3 regions of the Paenibacillus sp. ICGEB2008 genome follow, and region 3 is predicted to be linked to each of the others. Evidence: riboswitches for the same ligand, from Rfam matches in the RefSeq annotation. Region 3 holds a riboswitch; each other region holds the start of a gene.
What was found. A riboswitch is a leader RNA that binds a small molecule or an ion and turns the genes downstream of it on or off. The one in region 3 is predicted to bind cobalamin.

Region 1 (7,737 bases), on a different contig from region 3:
TTCTCCACGGAGGCATCTTGAAGTTTTACATTTCCTGAATGTGTATCTACCTGCAGATCAGCTAGTGTTTCCCCAGCAGGCATCTCTACAGTAATCGTTTGATCCAAATCAGGGGTAAACGAAAGGAATGACAAGGAAGGGGCCGGCTTCGATTGAATGGTAAGCTTACCGTTCTCAATTCGGGCATTATGAATCTGGTCGGCTACTTTTGTCTGAACTTCTCCGCTGATGCGTATCGTACCTTGGTCGCCAGAGCCAGGAGTGAACAAAATAGAAACATCATCAGAACTGTCCACTTTCAGGTTTTGAAGCTGACCACGTGTGAATGTCCATTTTTTATTTATAGCTGTTGTTTCTTTCATTACTTGTTGATTCCATGGAGCACCGTAGACCACCATTCCGGCTACACCGATGACAATGCACAATCCAGCTGCAATAAACCACATTTTATTCATGTTGTTAGTAAGCTCCCCTCAGGGTAGTCTGATTCCATTTCCAGTATCGCACTGTGCCCTTTACCATAAGGAGTAGGAGATAACGTACCCCAGGCAGCAGCAATAGCCCCATACCTGTTAACGTGATGGAGAAGAAGAATTTGGTCGGGTAAAAGGTGCTGTTGAGCGCATAATCAGTGACGGCGAGTAGAGGGGCTGCAACGAAACTGACCGCCACTGCGGTTAATGAAGCCCATACCGCCCATAGGGTAGCTAGAATCGGGATGGAGATCAACAAGTTGAGAAACAGCAGCCCTAAGAAAGTAAAAAGATTGCGTGCGAAGCTTCCTTGGCGAAGTGGAGGGGAAGCGTTCCAGCCTACATTGGGAACATCCAATGCTTCTCGGGCAATATCCTCTGGGTTCCCCAACTCATGGGCAATTTCAGTTTCGCTTTTTCCATTGGCCAAGCCGTAGTCAAAATGCTGGCTCAAATCACTAAGCAACTCATGGCGTACCTCTGCAGGGAGAGGAGATAGGCGCTGCTCCACCTCTGTAAGAAACTGTTTTCTATTCATCAGGATCTCCTTCCTTCAGTAGGCTTGCGACATGATGGACAAAATCATTCCATTCCCGTGTAAGTAATCTTGTATAATGGCTGCCGGTATCGGTCAGCCGGTAATATTTACGGGGCGGGCCCTCGGTCGATTCCTGTAAATACGTCGTGCAGTATCCCTCGGATACCAGACGGCGAAGCAGTGGATATAGGGCTCCCTCTGCTACTTCGATATGACGGGAGACGGCTTGAGCCAATTCGTAGCCATAGCGGTCTCTACGTCCAATTAGAACTAGAACGCATAGTTCCAGTACCCCTTTTTTGAATTGGATGTTCACATTCACGAGCGATGCTCCCTTCCTGATGTAATCATAATTCATAGGTGTCGTTCGGAATAAGGGGAAGAAACGTGTGTTTGTGCATAATTTGTCACGGGTACTAATTATAAATCAGTAGTCAGGTATAATTTAACATCATGTACTGATTAATGCAAGGTACTAAATTTTTAATAATAAAATCTTCGGGTCAAAATGGGCCGGTTTTCTTTCTTGAAGGCTTACACGAATAGCAAATCTTGTAGAATAAAGTAGTTTTATTTGGAAATTCCTCGATTTCTGGCTGGAAACACCCACAGAATGTTACTTTAATTTCATTCATTAAAATGATAGATTGTAAAGTGTTCAATAGAGCTAAAGATTACCTATTATAAAGAGGTGGATAAAGGATGGACTGGAAGCACTGGTATAGGGAATTGGAACAGGATGATGAGACTTGGGATGTGTCGGAGGAGGTTGTACTGCGTGGTGTGGTACATCTTGATTTTTGCGGGCATCCGTCGGAGGTAGAAGTCGAATTTATCGTGGGAGCCGACTCTGAAGAACAGGCACAGGCTATAGAAGAACCTACGGAACCTCAGAGAAAGACATGGGAGAAGTATATGGCATGTTCGTCAGCGATCCATCCTCAAGTATTGGAGTCCATATACCATCATTATGTAGACATCGTGGAAAAGTATCGGAAGGCATACAGCTTATGGGGAGAGGACCCTAATGAATATGCGCCTTATGTGGAGCGACCAGAGCAATTGCTGGATCGAATGCAGCTTATATCTATACTGATTTCCGACTCATCGGAAAAGGATGAACTATATTTGAATTTTAATTGTTCCTGGGATCGAGAGCATGGCTTAGGCGTACATCTGAAGCAGCTAAAAATCGAGCATATTCAAGGTTTATATACATTATATGACTTGGAATAAATAACTCCCTTCCGGTCTCTAATAGAAAGACCGAAAAGGGAATAGGATATGATGGATATAACAACGTGATTGGATACGATAAAAATATTAGTTGGATACAGACAGCACGGCTCGGGCTGCTTGAGCCGCCTGTACCATTTGCCGCAACGCGGCGACAGATTCCTCCTTGGTGCGGGTTTTCAGCCCACAGTCTGGATTAACCCAGAACAAATCTGCTGGCAGTACGCGCAAGGCACGCTGAATCATGCTTAGCATTTCTGATTCATCAGGAATGCGCGGGCTGTGGATATCGTACACGCCCAGACCGATGCCTTTGTCGTACACCTGATCCTCAAAGCTAACAATCAGTTCACCATGACTACGAGAGGTTTCAATAGAAATCACGTCGGCATCCATGTCTGAAATGGACTGGATCATATCTTGGAATTCGGAATAGCACATGTGTGTATGGATTTGGGTCGCAGGTTCAACAGTGGCCGTGGTCACAAGGAAGGCTTGAACCGCCCAATCCAGATAGGCCTGCTGTTGTTCTTTTTTCAACGGGAGCCCTTCGCGAATTGCGGGTTCATCCACCTGAATCATGCTAATACCCGCTTGTTCGAGTGCCTCTACCTCTGCCCGTAATGCCAGAGCTAATTGCAAAGCAACTTGCCTGCGTGGAATATCATTGCGTTCAAAGGACCAGTTCAAAATGGTCACAGGGCCTGTAAGCATTCCTTTAACTGGTTTGGAGGTTAACGATTGGGCAAATGCCGCCTCTTCCACAGTCATTGGTTGATCGAACGACACATCTCCGTAAATAATCGGCGGTTTAACACAGCGGGAACCGTAGGATTGCACCCATCCGTTTTGTGTAAAAGCAAAGCCTTTCAGCTTTTCGCCAAAAAACTCCACCATGTCGGTCCGTTCAAACTCCCCATGTACAAGCACATCTATGCCAATGTCCTCTTGAATATCAATCCATTCCTTGATCTGCTGCTGGATGAATGTCCGATATTGCTCGGCAGACCATTCTCCTTTGCGATAGTGCAGACGGGCCTTGCGAACCTCAGCAGTTTGCGGGAAGCTGCCGATGGTCGTCGTAGGCAGTGGGGGTAACTTCAGCCTATTTTGCTGAATTATACGGCGCTCGGCGAAAGGAACGCTGCGTGATAGTGGCTCCTTTGCCAACAGGTTGGCCAAATCGGCAGCTGTCTGTACCCTTGCCGCTGAGCTGTTGAAGCGGGCTACCGCTTCCGCACTTTGCTCAAGCTTGGCAAGTGCGGATGGATCATGCTTACCAAGTGCAGCCGTCAAGACTGCGATTTCATCCAGCTTTTCATCGGCAAAGGCTAGGGCATGCACCAGCTCTCGGTCCAGCTTGTGCTCTGCTTCCAGACTGACCGGCACATGCAGCAGACTGCACGATGGCTGCACGATAAGCTGTTCTGCATTGATTTGTTCTGCTAACTGGCCCAACAGCGCAGCCATGGCATTCAGGTCGCTGCGCCATATATTGCGCCCATCAATGACACCAGCACCCAGCGTTTTCCCTTTGGGGAAGCCATGTCGCGATATATGCTGGAGATTTTCGCCATCATCATAGACAAAATCAAGACCCAGTCCCTGGACTGGAAGTTCAGTCAGACGCTCATAATGATCTAGGCTACCAAAGTAGGTTTGCAGCATGATGTTTAAGGAGGGAGCAGCTTGGGTCAAAGCTTCATAGACCTCCTGAATAATATCCAGATCCTCTACTGGGAATGAGGTGGTCAGGACAGGTTCATCGATTTGGACCCATTGTACGCCTTCTGCTGCTAGTTCGGACAGGACTCGGGCGTATAAAGGCAGGAAGGTTCGTATAATAGAGGCCAGATCCTTACGATCATAGCCTTTGGATAAAACAACAAATGAGTAGGGACCGATGAGAACCGGTTTACCGTCAATACCTAGCTCCTGCTTTGCTTCACGATAAGCGAGTAAGGGCTTATTTTCAGTGAGCACTGGAGCCGCATTTTCCAATTCGGGAACGATGTAGTGGTAATTGGTATTCATCCATTTGGTCATTTCGCTGGCGGTAGCTCCCTTCTGCCCACGTGCCATCCCGAAATACACAGACAGAGGAACCGGACCTGTAGGACGATAGTTGAACCGTTCGGGTACGAGACCGAACATCACAGATGTATCCAGCACATGATCGTAATAGGAAAAGTCTCCGACAGGAATGCGATCAATCCCTTTGTCACGTTGCTTGCTCAGATGCTCCAGCCGCAATCTTTTCATCTCACTATGCAGTTCACTTTCGTTAATACTACCCTGCCAGAAGCGCTCCAGTGCTTTCTTCCATTCCCGGTTCCCGCCGATACGCGGATATCCCAGATTACTGCTAGTCAAACCGGACAATGTAGATCGTTCGTTAATGGACATGTAGGTTTCCTCCTAAGTGGTAGCCAGTTTATTTTTACGTACCAAAAAAGGCATTCTGTCCCCAAGGCTAAAAATAAGTAGGGGAAAGAATGCCTCCGCGATTAAAATTCAAAAATACGGCGACTGCTCTTAACACCTCCCTATCTTCCGTAGGTACTGCGATGTTGTTAAAATAGGCAGGTCTCCTGACTTACGGATCATGACGTTCAGCATCCCTTCCCGGTCTGTGGACCAGTGGGTGTATGAGCAGCTGAACATTCCCCGTTTACAGTGGCGGGACCGTCCCGGATTTGCACCGGCTTCCCTTTTAAGTCTGATCTGAATAGAACAGACACCTATTTCCAAACTATGCGATTAAGGTATGACGAATAATTATGCACTCGTATACTTGTTCACCATCATAAGTGAAACTCACAGGATGTGCAATAGAAACAGTAATAGAAACTGGGGTGCAATCTGTTAGTTATATGCAAAAAAGACAAGCCCAACCCATCGTGGGGAACTTGTCTTTGGTATAGCATCTTGCTAAGTAGAACATCGCCTTTAAGCTAATGAAACGGTGTAACCTGCTTGAGTACTGGCTTTCACATCTACCAGGCGCTGATTACGGCTGCCCCGAAAGGGGAGGGTCAGATCTTTTTGCTGTTCAACAAAACGGCCATCTACAATCACGTCACACAATAGCGCCAGCTCCTGTCGCTCCTGATCCATGAGCAGATCTTCGTAAACAAAGCCTGTGTAGGCCCAGACGGTTCGGTCGGGACAAGCCGCACGGAAGTCACGTACAAATTGCGAGCATTCTGCTGCTGAGAAAAAAGGGTCTCCCCCGCAGAGAGTCAATCCGTCCAACAGCGGATTATCCATGATATCACGGATGACCTCCTGTTGACGCTCGGGCGTGAATGGCTCCCCTGCGCGAAAGTTCCACGAAGCTGGATTAAAGCAGCCGGGACAGGCATGGCGGCAACCGCTAATGAATACGACGGTGCGCAGGCCGTATCCTTCATTCAGAGATTCCGGAATATAGCCGCACAAATTCACTTATGCTTCACCCGGTCGCGAACTTCGGCTTGCTTGGCAGCATTAAAACGAACGGTATAATCACCTGTCAGATATCCGGTTACCCGACGTAAACGCTGAAAGTGCGTGTGTTCCTCATCCGTGCCGCATTGAGGACAGCTTGTCCCGATAATCCCTTCATAGCCGCATTCCGTACAACGATCCACCGGATGGTTGATGGAGAAGTAGCCAATGTTCTGATGCAGCGCGTATTGAACAATTTTAAGAAACGCCTCCGGGTTATTCCGCGCATTACCGTCCAGCTCGATGTATGAAATTGCACCCGCATTACATAGATTATGGAACGGAGCCTCCAAGCTGATTTTACGAGCAGCCGGGAGCTTGTAATACACCGGAATATGAAAGGAATTCGTGTAATATTCCCGGTCATTTACTTCAGGAATAACTCCGAAGTCACGTTGATCCAGCAATGTGAACTTGCCCGACAGCCCTTCGGCAGGTGTCGCGAACAGTGTAATATTTAGATTGTGATGTTCACTCATTCGATCACAATACACGCGCATGGAGGTGATGATTCGCTGTGCTTCACGGTATACAAAATCATCCTCTCCGTGGTGTTTTCCGTATAATGCTTTCATACACTCAGCCAGCCCGATAAATCCGATCGAAAGCGTACCGTGCTTTAGGACGCTTCCCACCTTCTCATCAGGTGCCAGTTCTTTTCCGCCTTCCCATACCCCTTCGCGCATCATAAAGTCCGAGGCTTTGGCTGGCTGGCTGGTCTGGATATGATAGCGATGGATTAGACCGTCTACTGCAATTCGCATAACCTCTTCCAGTCTCGCGTCAAAGCGGTCACGGTCAGGTGTCAGACGCTTGCCTGTGCAAATACCATATTCAATCCCGAGCCGTACCAGATTAATAGTATTAAATGAGAGATTACCCTTGCCGCTCTGGCGGTTTCTGCCGAAACGGTCAGAAATGGTACGGGTACGGCAGCCCATCGTGGCAATGATGGTATCCGGGTCATCTGCGCGGTAATAAGGCAGATTGAAGGTAGCATCCACATTCACAAAGTTGGGATACATCCGCTTGCTGGAGCATTCTACCGCTTTTATGAACAAATCGTAGTTGATATCGCCCTCTGCCTGGTTGACTCCTTTTTTACATTGGAAAATATGTTGTGGGAAAATAGGAGTTTCCCCGCTGCCCAGTCCACGAATCGTGGCTTCCAGCAGCGATTGCGAAACAAGCCGACCTTCAGCAGACGTACACATCCCGTAATTCAGTGAAGTGAACGGAATTTGCCCCCCTGCCCGACTGCTCATCGTGTTCAGGTTATGAATGAGCGACTCGGCGGCCTGCCGGGTTTCTGTTTCCGTTTCCTCATAGGCAAATGAGTATGAACGAGGGCAGACTTCTTGCAAATGGGTATTGGCTAAATGCAGTTCGTCATCAGACCAGTTGGAGTCTATTTCTTCCTTGAACAACCGGAGTCCTTTGCGCAGGTGCTTGCGGAAGGAACGAGCAACGTATGGAGCTAGATCCCAATCTATTTTATTGGCAGAGACACCACCAAATTGGCTATTTTGTTGAGACTGGAATATGATGGCGACCAGTGCCATAGCAGACATAATTGTTTGCGGTGTGCGTACAGAGCCATTGCCTGTATTGAAACCGTCTTGTAGCAAACGACCAAATGGGATAAAGATACAATTTGTAGTTCCGAGCGCATATTGGTCCAAATCGTGAACATATACATACCCATGGTCAATCGCGTCTGTTAATTCAGGCGGAAGTACACGCAGGCGCGCATACCATTTGGCATATTCCGAGCCAAGCTTGCTCATTTTGCCGCTAAACGATTCTCCATTTAAATTTGCATTCTCCCGCAGCATGTCCAGATCTTGTGCCCCAATGACTCGCTCACCGATGTCGTATAATTGATGTTCCTCCAGCACCTTCATCGTAAAACCCTCCATATAGTAAAAAATATATATTTTTCACAAAAACAACATATTGATGATATCTAGTGATAACCAATTGTTTCGATCTATATATTGT
Region 2 (7,737 bases), on a different contig from region 3:
AGCTCTTATTTATTTTGAATTTGTATAATATTAAATTTATGGATTAATCCGCCAACGTTTGAAATAGAGTACGCGTGTATTCATGCTTCACTAGTTCTTCATCCCAATCCTCAAATATTTCCACGATCTCTCCCTGAACCATGACGGCAACACGATCACAGAACGTACGGGTGGATTGAAGATCATGGGTGATGAAAAGAAAGGACAACTGACGTTCGAGCTGCATTCTTTTGAGCATGTTCAGCACCGAGGACTGGGTTGTCGTATCCAGATTGGCGACGGATTCATCGAACAGGATGATTTCTGGTTCAACGGCCAACGCCCGAGCAATGCACACCCGCTGTTTTTGTCCACCGCTTAGCTGCGCAGGGTATTTTTTCAGACTGTCAGCCTCTAACCCTACCGATTCCAGTAAGGAAAGGCAGATATCCAGTGCCCTTACTTTTCGCTCAGGGAAATAGTTCCGGATCGGCTCCATCAGAATATCTCGAATGGTCATACGGGGATGCAGTGAGGAGGCCGAGTCCTGCGTGACTAACTGGATTCGTTTGTACAGATGAATATCTTTCATCCTTCCGGTATGTATGGGCTGCTGATCCAGCCAGATTTCCCCCGAGGTCAACGACTCCAGCCCCAGGATACACTGCGCCAGCGTACTTTTACCACTTCCGCTTTCTCCAACCAGTCCAAGGCATTCTCCCTGTCGTAATTGCAAACTCACTTTCTTTATTGCCTGTTGCTCACCCCGTCTCGTGTTGAACCAGCCATTTCTCCGTCTGCGGACAGGATAAGCTTTGGTGACGTTCTTCAATTCCAATATCACGATTGCATCCTTCCTTCCGGGGTCATCTCCAGTACTCGATCTGCTACGCGACTCATACCCTGGCGATCATGTGAAATTAACAAAATAGTGAGCTCGAAATCCTCTCTCAACTGTAAAAGCAATGACAGAACCTTGTCGCGGTTGATCACATCCAGCGCTGTAGTGGGCTCGTCGGCAATAAAGAGGCGCGGGCCGGAGCTTAACATTGCAGCCAGCAGCACCCTTTGGCACATACCTCCGCTTAGTTCAAAAGGATATGATGACAGAATATACTCAGGATCGGCAAAACCGACCTTGCGGAGCAGAGAACACAAATAAGCTTCCTGCCCTGGAGTAGTGTGGCCTCCAGCCAGCTCCGTGGCACGGTTCAGCATCTGTCGCATCCGTGACATTACGCCCTGTCGTCGATGGGTCTGCTGTGATGCAGTGTGGGACGGGGCAAGATCAGCCTGGCCCTGCTCCTTCTGGGCGTGCATTTGGCGCCGCCTGTGCAGTCTAAGCGTATCCGTCAGCTGGGCGCGGACGGTACGGATCGGGTTCAGCCCGCTCAGCGATTGTTGAATGAGCAGGGCAATATCCTCACGGCGCAGTCTTTGCCAGCGCTGTTCATGGAACGGGATAATGTCTTCCCCGTTATAGTAGATGCACCCTTGCGTAACACCAACACTTGGGTCCAGCATACCCGCGATTGCGTGTGCGGTCAGGCTCTTGCCACATCCACTTGGTCCAGTCAGAGCCACAATTTCCCCTGGGTAGACGGAAAAGTTCACATCTCGCAGTAGCGGATTGCTCCCGTTCCCGCTTCCGCTTGCTCCTGCACCTGTACGACTAATCTCCAAATGTTCCACGTGTAACAACGGTTTTTGTACGTAAGCTCGTTCTATCGTATCCTTCCACCCTATGACTGGTCGTTTTCCCACTATTTCGCCGCCCCCTTTTCTGAAAAATGATCACCCAGAAGCTGGCAGGCAAGCACAAACAGCATAATCGCCAAACCCGGAAAGATCATAACATGCGGAGCCACCTGAAAATACGAGGTTGCATCATGCAGCATCACGCCCCACTCTGGCTTGGGCGGCTGTACACCCAGTCCAAGAAAGGAGAGTCCAGCGATCATTAACACCACGTGTCCAATATCCCATACCGCATATACCAATAATTGCGGCCATACTTGTGGCAATACATAACGTCTTAGTATGCGCACGTGTGAATTGCCGGACAAACGGGCATACCGTACATAGTCCTCCTGGCAGGCTTTTTGAACCAAACTACGGATATAGCGGACATAGCCCGCCCACCGTACCGCAATAATCGCTAAGGTCATGTTAACGAAACCCGGCCCCAAAATACCCACAATCGCCACCGTTAAAATAATATCGGGAAAAGCCAGTACACCATCAATTCCCCGCATAATCAGCTGATCCACACGTCCTCGCACATAACCAATGAGCAAGCCTGTGGGCAGACTAATACATAGCGTAGCTACCGTAATCGCACAAGCGATTAACACGCTTGTCCGAATTCCATAAATGAGCCGTGACAGCACATCCCGACCCAGATGATCCGTACCGAAAGGATATTTACGGCTGGGTGGTGCCAAACGGTTCAGAAGGTCCACATGCAGAGGATCATGCGGAGCGGCCCAGGGAGCCAGCAACCCAAGCAGCACGATCAGGCCAAACAGTGCGCCCCCTGCCAGCAAGCTTCCTCTAAAGGAAAGCCGTATCTTTTTCATTTTCAGCTTCCCCCTTAACGCAAACGCAGCCTTGGATCTATCACCGTCTGGACCACATCCACCAAACACTGAACACCTACAATTAAAAACGCGGCAAACATAACATACCCCTGAATCACCGGGTAATCCCGCTGCGTAATTGCATCTATAAAATACTTTCCTAACCCTGGCCATGAAAAAATGGTTTCTACGATGACGTTACCTGCCAGCATAAATGATAGATTCGTACCTAGCAGCGTAATCATAGGCAGAACGGCATGTTTAAATATCTCAAAAAAGAGAATATGCATACGTGAAAAACCGCGAGCCCTCGCTGCCTTCACAAAATTCCGGTCACTCAGCTCCAGCATCTGAGCACGCAATACACGGGCTTGCACCGTTCCCAATCCTGCACCAAGCGTCAGCGCTGGGAGTACTAAATGTGTCCAGTCCTCCCTTCCCATGGATGGGAGCCAGCCCAAGCGAACGGAAAATAGATAGATCAGCAGAAACCCAAGCCAAAAAGAAGGGATTGACGATCCCAGCAAAGCGAACAGCCTGCCCAGACGATCTAGTGGACCGCTGACTTTTAGCGAGGCAGCCAGTCCCATCCCAAGCGTAAGCACCGTCATGACGGCAAAGCCCGCCAAAGCTAGCTCCACCGTGGCGGGCAGTCTGCTCCATAGTTCGTTTAGCACTGACTCCTTGGACACATACGAGGTTCCCCAATGTCCTGTGAACACATCCCTCAGCCAGTTCACATATTGAATATGAAGCGGCTCATTCAAGCCCAGTTCGTTTCGCAGCGCGGTTAGCGCCTCCCCAGAAGCAGGAACATTATGCGCGGTGAGCAAAATGAGAGCAGGGTCACCAGGGGCCAGCCTCATCAGTACAAAAGTCAGCGTAGATACAACGAATACAATGATGGGCAGCTGCGCCACACGTTCCAATATAAAACGAATCATAGGATACGTTGCTCGTTATTCCGCAATATCGGATTGCGCTGTAATGTAGTAATACTCGATCGGATGCGGTGTAAAGCCCTTTACTCCTTTTTTCACACCAAACACATTGTCAGGGTGCACAATGAACGACTGCGGCAAATCTGTATTGATGATATCCAGCGCTTGCAGTGTTACCGCATTACGCTGTGCGGTATCCTTCGCCAACTTCAGGCTGTGAAGAATATTCTCCAGCGGTTTGGAAGCATAACGGCTTACATTCGCTTCACTTGTAGAGGAGTAGAACATGTCCATAAAATACTGCGGCTCCCCTGTATGGGCCGTGAGCATGCTGTACATAGCAAAATCCCAATCATTTTTGGTCAATGCCTCGTCGATATTTTCCACCTTGCGAATCTTGACCTGAATTCCCTCATTCAGCAATTGGCTCTGAATCACCTCAGCCATGACGGATAGCTCCGGACGCTGTGGGAAGGTCAGCAGCGTAACCTCGAATGGCTTGCCCTGCTTGGTCCACGTACCTTGGGCATCCTTCTGCCAGCCATCCTTCGTCAACAACTGCTCCGCCGTTCCGTCCAATGCTTTGCGCTCAATCTTACCGAAGGGAAGAATGCTCGGAAACGGGCTGCTTGCTTCCGTACCGAAGCCTCTCATGACGGCGCTCACAATGGATGCGCGCGGAATCAGACTGTCCACCACCTTACGGTTGGTTGCATCCTTGAACACAGGTGATTCCATGTTGTACACAATCATATGGGTGCGCAAGGATGGAGCCGACAGCACTTGTAGCTTGTCGTTCTTTTTTAATACCTCTGCGTTATCTACCGGAATATCCGTCGCTACATCCACCTCACCAGATTGTAACGCCATCAGGCGCGAATTACCGTCCGTAATGAATTTCATCGTCGCTTCGGCCAATCGCGCCTTTTCGCCCCAGTATCCGTCATAACGCTCGACGACCAAGGATTGATCCTTGTTGAAGGCTTTGATTTTAAAAGCACCTGTCATTGCAGGGTAGCTTTGCTCATCTTTCATGGATGCCACATCCAGTACAATCGTTGACGGATCAGCCAAATTGGATACCAGCGCTGCATTCGGCTGGTTTGTCGTAATTTTCAGCGTCAGCGGACCAGTTACATCAATGGACTTCACATCCAGTAAATCCTTCGCCAGATGGCTTTTCTCGATTGAGCGCAGCAAAGATGCTTTTACACTTGCTGCATCCATGCTCTTTCCATTATGAAACGTGACCTTATCCTGCAAGCTGAACGACCACACGTTAGGGCTGTCATGTTTCCACTCCTTGGCTAGCCAAGCCACAGGCTCCAGCTTTTCATTCAAACGAATGAGTGTCTCACCGGCACCGGAACGCATCACATCCCAGCTATTGTCTCCATGCGGATCGACGCCTGACGGTTTCCACGTATACGCCATCACCAGCTTTTTATCTGCTTGAGTCTGTTGTGCAGACGTGTTCTCACCCTTGCCCGAGCTATCCTCCGTCTTCGTGGCTACGCCACATCCGGAAAGAGTCATAACTGCCATCAGCAGCAGCAATCCTGTACATATGAACCATGAACGCCTATTACGATTGCCTATCATCCCACATTTTCCCCTCTATCTTGTAAAATCGTATAAACCTAACGCAAAACGCGAAAAAGCATTCCCAACCACTTGATCAGCAGTCAGAAATGCTTTCATTATAAAATGTCAAAACTCACCTCAAAGCCAGCTCCAAAAACATAGAAGGGATCAGATCGGTTTCAGACATTCCGTATGCAGCACGCCTAACCACCTCCCCAGCATCCCGTGGGTCTGACAGTGATGTCAAAACAGGCAGGTCTCCTGACTCCAAGCGTATCTTTCAGGCCTTCCCGGTTCCTCACAGTTCCAGTGGCTTGTTCTGAAAGCTCCAGCAGTACCCTGCTGATGCCTGTATACAGTGGCGGGTCCGTGTCGGAATCTACCGAACTTCCCTTTTAAGTGAACACGCTCAACAACTATCTACATCGTCTCTACGAAACTTCGTATATAGAGTTGTCCGGCTCACACCTGTTTTCTTCCTTTATTCCTTTTTATTACGATTTAGGATTATCTTATTTTGTTGCTACTGGCTTGTCAACAAATGTTGCGTAATAATTTAAATTTGAATGATATAGTGTGAATCAAGACCAAGGCTATTCATTGCTTGCGCGCAATTGAAGGTATGTCTTAACGTTGCGTGCACACAATTCACGTGTTAAAATTAGGTATAGAGATAACCACCGTATCCGTATACTAAAAAGAGCCTTCGCCGCTCCAACGGCAAAGACTCTTAGGACTTGAAAGGCTGTGGATCACCACCACGGCGCGCTGCATAACTGAATGTTAATGCGAACGAAACCCACTGTTAGGGGCCAACCTAATTACGCGGTGGGTTTTCGCTTGTTCCGAAATTTCCGACGCAGCCAGCGATAAAGCTTACGAATACTAAACACCAGGCTTAGTAACGTAACCATCCAACGCAGCACATCATAGCACGACACAAGGTTGACCATCGGCTTCACCCCCTTTCGGGAAGCTGCGCCGTGATCCGAAAACATCCACCACTATCCAAAGTCCTTAAGGTAGATTATACCATGCCTCTTCCTACCACTCTAGCAAATTCCTCTAGTAGATAAACCAACCTAAAAGTGCAACTGGAAAACGCACCAAACTAAGCTCCCCATTTCGTCCCGCAGCTTTATCTATATGTCCCCAGACAGCAAAGGGGTCTATTATTTAGGCAGCGCCTCCCGAAAAATCAGGAGGAAGGACGCGGCGTGTACTATTATGACTTCACTTCGAAAATCCAAACCCCGATCTTCATACAGAAAGAGGGTTTTATCAATAATTTCATGCTGCTTAATAAATAACTAGTACTGGATAACCCCATGCCAAACAGCCGGAAAAGAGGCAACGCCCTTTCTCCGGCTGTTTTTGTTTATTTCCTATTCATCAAACCTTCTGTGGAACTTCTGAGACATTAACGCCTTTGACCGATTCACCCTGTTTTCTTGCCAAAACAATGTTCAAGACAATTGCCGTAATCGAGCCAGATACGATGCCATTTTGCAGCAGCATTTTGGCAAAGCTCGGCAGTTGGTCGAACATTTGCGGCAGAACAGCTGAGCCTAGGCCCACGGCAATACTGCATGCTGCAATCAGCAGATTGCTTTCTTTCCGCAGATCCACTTCTGACAAAATAGACATGCCTGATGCAGCAACCGAGCCAAACATGACGATCATCGCCCCGCCCAGCACAGCGTTAGGAATTACTGTCGTCAAGGCAGCCAGCTTAGGCAGCAAACCGAGGACGACCATGATGCCGCCAGCAGCAAAAATAACGTTACGGGATTTGACGCGAGTCAGCGAGATTAAACCCACATTTTGGGAGAAGGCCGTGTAAGGGAACGCATTAAAAATACCGCCCAACATAATTGCAAGTCCTTCCGAACGAAGTCCATTGACGATTTGCTTTTGCTCCACTTTCTGATCAATCGCTTTACCTACTGCTAGATAAACCCCTGTAGACTCGACCATGCTCACAATATTGACGATAATCATCGTACATACTGCCATAATGCTAAACTCCGGCTTACCAAAATAAAACGGCTGCGCAATACTCACCCACGAAGCATCCGCTACGGGAGCAAAATGCACCATTCCCATCGCATAGGCGACTACAGTACCTGCGAACAGACCAATAAGAACGGAAATCGAGCGTAAAAAGCCCTTGGCTACTCGATTGACAAGCAGAATAACCAGTAGTGTAACCAGCGCCAGCAGCAAATTACGCGGCTGTCCAAAATCCGCGCTGCCCTGACCACCCGCTACATTGTTCATCGCCACCGGAATAAGGGATAGACCGATAATCGTAACGACCGAGCCGGTAACCACTGTTGGGAAAAAGCGTAACAGTTTGCCATACAACGGTGCCGCAAGCACCACAAATATACCGGACAAAATGATGGCACCGTACGCTGTCGCCAGATTTGATGTCGAAGCAATTGCGATAATGGGTCCTACTGCCGTAAACGTACAGCCCAAAATGACAGGCAGTCTACTTCCGAAAAAACGTGTGCCCATAATCTGTAATAATGTAGCAATCCCGCAAGTGAATAGATCAGCAGCCACTAGATAAGCCATCTGGGCTGGCGTCAGGTGCAGCGCTCCCCCTACAATCAGAGGGACGGCAATGGCTCCGGCGTACATCGCCA
Region 3 (7,737 bases):
CTGAATAAGGCATCCGCAGCATCCATCCACCCGTCCAGATGCAGTCCGCCCGTCAACCAGACCCAGACTGCAAGGGTAAGAATCGCACACGGCAGCGGTGGCAGCACCATAGCCGTAAGCGCCGCAATGCCCCAGACGATAATACCAATAATGACTCCAACCAGCGGATAATAGCTTGCACTGCGTTTCAGCAGCTCCGGGGAAAAATCCAGCTCCGCCTTGACCGGTAGACGGGTTAAAAATTGAAAAGCCGCAGCAACAGCCTGACGTTCGCGGCTCATAGCTTATATTCCAACTGTTTAAGTTCTACGGGAATGCCCGCCGTCACTAAAAAAACTTCGCCACAAACACGGGCTATCCGCTGATTCATAATCCCGCTCAAATCCCGGTACAGCCTTCCAAGCGGATATTCTGGTACAATACCGTCACCGACCTCGTTGGTTACGATGACGAGCGATCCCGGATACTGCTCCACAGCTGCCGCCAGTTCATCCATGGCGGCTCTGGCCGCAGCTTCGCCGTCCTCACCTGCGGCCAGCAGCACGTTCGACAGCCACAGGGTCAGGCAGTCGACCAGCACCATAGGCGCAGGCTGCGACGCTTGATCGTCGCCAAGCCGCCGCAGCAGCTCCGGCAGCGCCTGCGCTTCCTCCAGCGTCTGCCAGTCATACCCGGCAGAATCGCGCTGGAGCCGATGAAGAGCGATACGCTCCTTCATCTCCACGTCATAGGCTTGGGCCGTTGCAATATAGCAGGCGCGCGGAGCGCGCGCCATGCATAATCGCTCGGCAAAGCCGCTTTTTCCGCTGCGTGCCCCGCCGGTCACGAGCGCCTTCATCGCTGCGCGGCTCCCTGACCGTCCGATACGCCTGCATCGGCAAAGGTCGCCATATCGCGCATAATGCGGCACGCCGCATCAATCAGGTGCAAGCTCAGCGCACCGCCCGTGCCCTCACCGAGCCGCATGTCCAGATGGAGCATGGGCTCCAGCTTAAGCTGGCGAAGCACCGCCGCGTGTCCACGCTCGTCCGAGGCGTGCGAAGCAAGCATGTACGCCGCGCTCGCAGGCGCAAGCGCGCGTGCAGCAAGGGCTGCCGCGCCGGAAATAAAGCCGTCCAGCACCACTGGACAGCGATGCGCGGCTGCGCCGAGGATGACGCCTGCCAGAGCGGCAATCTCCAGACCGCCGACCTTGGTCAGCACGTCCAGTGCGTCATTGGCATCCGGCTGATTCACATCCAATGCGCGGCAGACAACGGCTATTTTACGGGTAAGTCCCGCCACATCTACCCCCGTTCCCCGGCCCACGATCACTTCCGGATCAAGTCCGGTGAGCGCACATACAACCGCAGCGCTGGCTGTCGTATTCCCGATCCCTAGCTCTCCGGTAACAAATAGCCGTGTGCCACCTTTAACCGCTTCTGCTACGGCTTCAGCTCCGGCCAAAACCGCTTGTTCCGCTTCCGTACGCAGCATGGCTGGCCCTTTAGCCATATTCGAAGTGCCCATACGCACCTTACGATTCACTAAATCTGGGTGAGCAACGTCCGCATTCACGCCAACATCTATTACCTGGACATCAGCGCCTGCATGACGTGCCAGCACATTAATTGCTGCGCCGCCTGACAGCATGTTATACAGCATTTGCTGCGTAACCTCAGCTGGAAAGGCGCTAACTCCCTCTTCACACACCCCATGATCCGCAGCCATGACCATCACCGTTTTACGATCAAATTCAGGCTTGTCCACGCCAGTAATTCCTGCTAGCTGGATGGCCAAGCTCTCCAGCTTTCCAAGACTTCCAGGTGGCTTTGTTAATTGGTCCAAATGTGCTGACGCTGCCGAAGCCGCCACTCCATCCGGCTGGGCTATGCTATCGATCAGCTGACGCAGCTTGTCGTTCATACCTTCCACTCCCTGCTCTTTTTAGTATGTTCCCAATCTCCTATTGATCTGCTGTAGACGCAGCGCTTCTGCGCAGCAAGAGCTGCGGCACACCGCTATCGGGATGCGGAAGCATCACAGGCTCCACACCATATACACGCCGAATCCGGTCCTCTGTTAGCAAATCCGATGAACTACCCAATCCTTCAACCATTCCATCCTTAAGTACAAGCAAATTATCGCAAAACTGTGCCGCCAAATTCAGATCATGCAAGACAGCAATGATTGTCACGCCCGTTTCTTGACGCCATTCTGCCAGCAATTCCATAAATTCAAGCTGATAGCGCAAATCCAAATAGGTCGTAGGTTCATCCAGCAGCAATATTTGTGGCTCCTGCGCCATCACTTTCGCCAAAGCTACACGCTGTCGCTGTCCCCCACTCAAGCGATCCAATGTTCTGTCAGCTAGTGAAGTTAGACTCAATCGCGCTAGAACCCGATCCGTGATCGCCTCTACGTCGACTCCCTTTTCCCTGCCCAGCCAGTCCTGATGAGGGAACCGTCCCATTTCTATAACTTCCCTGACCGTGTATCTTACTGGAGGAATCCCCTCCTGTTGGAGTACAGCTACAAGTCGGGAAAGCTCTTTTCTGCTGTAGCTACCGACCTTTTTGCCATAGATATGAACACTTCCAGAGGTCGGCTGGTCTACACCAGAAAGCAGATGCAGCAACGTGGATTTTCCACTCCCGTTCGGACCAATGATCCCCCACCAAGCTCCTTCGTCTACGTTCCAGCTAACATTCTTTAGCACATGGAAATCCCCATAAGCACGGCTCAGGCCCGCTACCTCTAATGCTCGAGCACGCACCTTTAGTAATTCACTTGGTTCGGTCACAGCAGATCCCCCCTGCGCAGCTTCTTGTTCCGGTACAGGAGATATGCGAAGAACGGTGCTCCCACAAAGGCTGTCATCACGCCCAAAGGAATTTCCGTCGGGGCTAACAGCGTACGAGCTGCCGTATCTGCCCAAGCCATAAAAATAGCTCCACCCACTGCAGATAACGGAACGATCATCCGGTAATCAGGACCTGTCACCAGACGAATGATATGTGGTACAACGAGTCCGACAAAGCCAATGACTCCGCATACTGAGACAGCGGCAGCTGTCAGCAAGGTAGATATGATCAGGACAGATAGCTTCGTCGCATCTACATGAACCCCCATATGAGCCGCTTGACGTTCACCCAAAGCCAGAATATTCAGCACCCGTGCCCGGTTCCATAGAAACACCAGCCCAACGATCACGTAAGGTAAAAGAATTCCCGTATATGACCAACCTCGCAGACTAAGACTTCCCAACGTCCAGTACAATATTTCATTGACTGTTTCCTTCGACATGGCTGTCAGAAAAGAAACAATGGCTCCCCCAAAAAATTGCATCACCACACCTGATAAAATGAGGCTTTGGGTCGGAATTTTCCCACCTTCACGCGCCAACGTCAACACCATCCACAGCGTCAGCATGCCGGTTATAAATGCGACTAGCGGAAGCGTCCATATACCCACAAATGAAAATTGAAGCCCCCAATAAATCAGCACTGCCGCTCCTACCGAAGCTCCCGAGGATACCCCAAGGGTATAGGGATCAGCCAAGGGATTACGCAACACACCCTGAAATCCGGCTCCCGCCAGCGCCAGCGCTGCTCCAACCAACATTCCCAGTAACACCCGTGGCAGTCTGACCTTCAAAATAATCTGCTCTGCAGATGTATTCCAATCCGGTGTAAACGTATCACTTAACCACGGTAGGTGGTTGATCAAAATACCTGTGATCTGGCTGACCGGAAGACTGACCGAGCCGATGCCAAGACAGAGCAGCAGCGTCAGCAGCAGCAAGACAAGACCAGTCCCCCCAAAACCGATCAGTCTACGGTTCATTTGAAAATTTCAGGGTACACGCCCTTGGCTACTTCCTTGAGCCCTTCTGTTACGCGTGGACCTGGACGGCTAATCAAATTATCATCCACGGCAAATACACGATTGTTACGAACAGCCGATATTTGATCCCATCCACTGCGAGCTTTTATGATATCGCTGAGGGTCTGGCCTGTTTTGTCATCCTTCACACTTTTGCTGTACAAAATCACGTCAGGGTTGGCAGCTATAATATTTTCCTCACTGATTTGGTACCAGCCCTTCTGCGTGGCACCCACGTTTTCGCCGCCTGCCAATGTAATCAGTTCGTCCATAAACTCGCCTTTACCCACTGTCCAGCCTGGTGAAAACTCGACGTATACCCGCAGCTTCTGCCCTTTGCCGATATTTTTAACTCCTTCTTTCACTTCCGCTACATCTGCTCTCATCTTGTCGGTCACCGCTCTCGCTTCTTTCTGATGATCGGTGATTTTCCCATACAATTCGATGTTAGCTATGACATCTTCAACGGTCTTCGGTTCCGTTTTAAAAATCATAATTCCCATGTCACGCAGCTTAGTCGTAGCCTGTTCACTAAGTGAAATCCCTGCAAAAACGACATCAGGGTTCGCAGCAATAATCGCCTCTTCGTTCGGTTTCATAATACCGCCCACTTTAGGCTTTTTCGTAGCTGCCTCTGGGTAATCAGAGTAGTCGGATACACCAACAATTTCCTTATCCAATCCGATAGCGAACAGCGCTTCAGTTTCTGCCGGGGAGACGGAAACAATCTTGTCCGGTGCTTTTTTGAATGTAAATTCCTGTCCTGTTGCATCCTTAACCGTTAGCGGGTAAACCGTTTTGCCCGGAGGCTCTTGTGCGGTTACAGTCTGTCCCGGCTGCTGTGAAGAAACTTGGCCCTCTTTATTTTCTACATTTTTTCCATTCGCGCCACATGCACTCAGTACAACTGCCAATATCAGCGCCAATAGACCTGTTGTCCATACCTTTATTTTCTTTCCTGCCATGATTTGCACCCCTTCATACAAAAATCGTTAAGAGCGTTACTTGAACATCATCCGTATTTCCTCATTCCAGCCTTCTTTTCCTATCAAAAACCCCCGCATCCTCATTTCAGGACACAGGGGTCACGTTAGCACAGATTGTGCGCAGGCGGGCAGCTTCCTTCCGCATGGACAGTCACTGCGAACACGTCATCCTTTCCTCGAAGGATTATGGTGACAGGCGGACGGGCAGGTATCCTGACTTATGGAAGAGGCATGCCCTGATATTCTTTCATATGCTTGGCGGCACATGTAACAGGGCTAATGAGCATGTTTCCATTTACAGTGGCGGGACCGCGTCGGACTCACACCGACTTCCCTTTTAACAGCGCAATGAAGAAAAGCAAGTTCCCTCACACGGCGCCGACCTCGTCTGCTGGATATTTGATGTAGTGTAGTCAAGCCGTTCTTTTACTTGATGATTATAGGTTAAAAAGAGTTAGCTTACAACCCAAACAGCTGCTTGATTCGCCACAACTACCCTAGTGAAAAAGCAATTTTGCTATACAATTGTGCAGTCCTGCCAGCCTTAACTGAAGCCTAATCGCTTCTCCCGGTTTTGGATTCAGCCTCCAAAAATCATGACCTGGTATCAGCATACAAACCAATTGGCGAATTACACCACCATGCGTGACAACCAAAACAGAGGGAGGTGCAGCATTCAACTCTATTGGCTGAACCTCCAAAGCAATGCGCCACGCAAACAGAGAGTCACGGAATTCGCGCAGACGGTTCACAAAATGTACCCAGGACTCTCCTCCAGGCGGGGTGATTCGCTGTGGCTCATCAATCCAAGCGCGATACAACGCCACATCCTTAAGCATGTCATACGTTTTTCCATCCCACTCGCCAAAGTGAAGTTCTCGCAGACGTGGCTCCATGATAGGAGGCATAGCAGATAGGGAACGTTCAGTCGTCAATGCTGACTCCGGCAAAATGATCTGCAAGGTCTGGCGACATCGCATCAAGTCACTGCAATAGATTTGAGCAAAGGACTGGCCCTGTAATTTTTCCCGTAAAGGCTTTAATTCCTGCTCTGCTCCAGACAGCAAACTCAAATCGGCATGTCCCAGATATCGACGTTCCTTATTCCATGAGGTTGTGCCATGACGAACTAGCACGAGCTCCATGTCCCACTGCAGATCTTCTTTAGCATCATTCGGCTCACTATCCTGTTGTGGGCTCGGACTTAGTGCACATTCTCGCACTCTTTTCCCTTCTGTATTTTGTTTCAAAATAATGTCACTCCTCACCGCATCCATCCCAAGGCAAAACACCCCGCAGCTCCCAACAAACACAACCCTACAAACATAGTGGATACGGCGAACATCAGCCGGATGGTATGCCGGATATCCTTCGACTCCAGTGGTCGTATCTCTTCGCCCATATATGCCCGAAAGGAGCGTACGCCGTGATACACGTTATAGCCACCGAGACGAATCCCCAAGGCACCTGCCACTGCTGATTCGGGGAAGCCGCTGTTCGGGCTTGGGTGCAGACGGGCATCCTGCTTGACTGTGCGCCAGCTTCTTGCAGCATCCAGCCGATACAACCACGCCGCTATCACAAGCATAACTGCTGTCAGGCGAGCCGGAATGTAGTTAGCTACATCGTCCAGACGTGCCGAGGCCCAGCCTAAATGCAGGTACTTTTCATTTTTGTAGCCAACCATTGAGTCGAGCGTATTTACGGCACGATATGCCAGTGCCAAGGGGGCTCCCCCGATCAGGGCATAAAAAAGCGGGGAAATAATGGCGTCCACGATATTTTCAGCGACTGTTTCGACGGTACCGCGTACAATTTCAGGCTCGTCAAGCTGCTGCGTATCCCTCCCGACAATCATGCCTAACTCCCGACGTGCCACAGTCAGGTCATTCGCCTGCAACGCTCGGTATACGGCCATCCCTGCGTCCTTTAGTCCTTTGGAAGCAATTGTGGTTGCAACCAGAACAATTTCTACGACGACAGACAACCATGGGTGAATCCAGGCAAGCACACGCAATAGCTCCCAAGCAAGCCCAAAGGAGCCTCCTGCCACAATGAGTGGAAGCAGTATACCCGCACGTTTCAATCCCCGGTCACTGCGGACCTTACGACGAATCGCTTTTTCCAATGCTGAAATGGCATGTCCCATCCCGATGACTGGATGTGGCAACCATCTCGGATCGCCGATTAGCCTGTCCAGCAGATAGGCTGCCATGATTACCAAGCTAACGATCACGCCGCTCCTCCTCCAACACTTCACTGAGTGCAGACAGCAGCATATTATTGGCTTCGGCGTCCTTGACTGCAATTCGAAAATGGCTCGCCGACAGCCCCGGATACATGGCACAGCTACGTATAAGAATCCCACGTTGTCCAAGCGCCTGCTGAATAGCCGATGAACTCCACGTTCCCGGCGCCCTTGCTAGCACGTAATTGGCTTCGCCGGGAACGACACCGCAGCCCCATTCCGCTAAGGCAGTCAGCAAGCGACTGCGCTCCGTCGCAATCAGTTCCTGTGTGCGGCGCTCATAAGCTTGCCCACTTCTCAGACACGCCTCTCCAGCCAGCAACGCCAATCCATTAACACTCCAGGTCACCTGTTTGGCCGTCATTTGCCGGATATAGTCCGGATGAGCAATCGCATAGCCCAATCGCAAGCCAGGAATGGCATAAAATTTGGTCATCGATCGGATCAAAATCACATGAGGATAGCGATCCAGCACAGGCAATAGTGAGATTTGCCGTTCCAGTGGGATAAAATCAATAAAGGCCTCATCCACCACCAGCACGGTACCCGTTCTGCCAGCCGCCTCTGCCAGTTCATATAGCTCCTGCTCACCATATTGCACACCGTTCGGATTATTCGGTTGCCCAAGGAACAATACAT

Region 1: it holds a riboswitch for cobalamin, as region 3 does, so the genes downstream of both, metE (5-methyltetrahydropteroyltriglutamate--homocysteine S-methyltransferase) here and C400_RS0107780 (ABC transporter substrate-binding protein) in region 3, are expected to answer to the same signal.
Region 2: it holds a riboswitch for cobalamin, as region 3 does, so the genes downstream of both, C400_RS0104340 (ABC transporter substrate-binding protein) here and C400_RS0107780 (ABC transporter substrate-binding protein) in region 3, are expected to answer to the same signal.

Annotation. Positions count from the first base shown of each region.
Region 1 covers NZ_AMQU01000030.1:544-8,280, forward strand. Annotated here, with positions in the region: gene C400_RS0124530 (DUF4097 family beta strand repeat-containing protein) at 1-455, opposite strand, end outside; gene C400_RS0124535 (DUF1700 domain-containing protein) at 460-1,011, opposite strand; gene C400_RS0124540 (PadR family transcriptional regulator) at 1,004-1,333, opposite strand; gene C400_RS0124545 (DUF6985 domain-containing protein) at 1,714-2,247, shown strand; gene metE (5-methyltetrahydropteroyltriglutamate--homocysteine S-methyltransferase) at 2,335-4,653, opposite strand; cobalamin riboswitch at 4,812-5,007, opposite strand; gene nrdG (anaerobic ribonucleoside-triphosphate reductase activating protein) at 5,197-5,694, opposite strand; gene C400_RS0124560 (anaerobic ribonucleoside triphosphate reductase) at 5,691-7,640, opposite strand.
Region 2 covers NZ_AMQU01000006.1:177,777-185,513, reverse strand. Annotated here, with positions in the region: gene C400_RS0104360 (ABC transporter ATP-binding protein) at 44-823, opposite strand; gene C400_RS0104355 (ATP-binding cassette domain-containing protein) at 820-1,743, opposite strand; gene nikC (nickel transporter permease) at 1,743-2,558, opposite strand; gene nikB (nickel ABC transporter permease) at 2,573-3,502, opposite strand; gene C400_RS0104340 (ABC transporter substrate-binding protein) at 3,518-5,101, opposite strand; cobalamin riboswitch at 5,318-5,522, opposite strand; gene C400_RS27360 (hypothetical protein) at 5,905-6,081, opposite strand; gene C400_RS0104320 (nucleobase:cation symporter-2 family protein) at 6,476-7,737, opposite strand, start outside.
Region 3 covers NZ_AMQU01000007.1:682,238-689,974, reverse strand. Annotated here, with positions in the region: gene cobS (adenosylcobinamide-GDP ribazoletransferase) at 1-281, opposite strand, end outside; gene cobU (bifunctional adenosylcobinamide kinase/adenosylcobinamide-phosphate guanylyltransferase) at 278-838, opposite strand; gene cobT (nicotinate-nucleotide--dimethylbenzimidazole phosphoribosyltransferase) at 835-1,905, opposite strand; gene C400_RS0107790 (ABC transporter ATP-binding protein) at 1,946-2,782, opposite strand; gene C400_RS0107785 (FecCD family ABC transporter permease) at 2,779-3,825, opposite strand; gene C400_RS0107780 (ABC transporter substrate-binding protein) at 3,822-4,829, opposite strand; cobalamin riboswitch at 5,037-5,252, opposite strand; gene C400_RS0107775 (histidine phosphatase family protein) at 5,348-6,100, opposite strand; gene cbiB (adenosylcobinamide-phosphate synthase CbiB) at 6,115-7,086, opposite strand; gene cobD (threonine-phosphate decarboxylase CobD) at 7,076-7,737, opposite strand, start outside.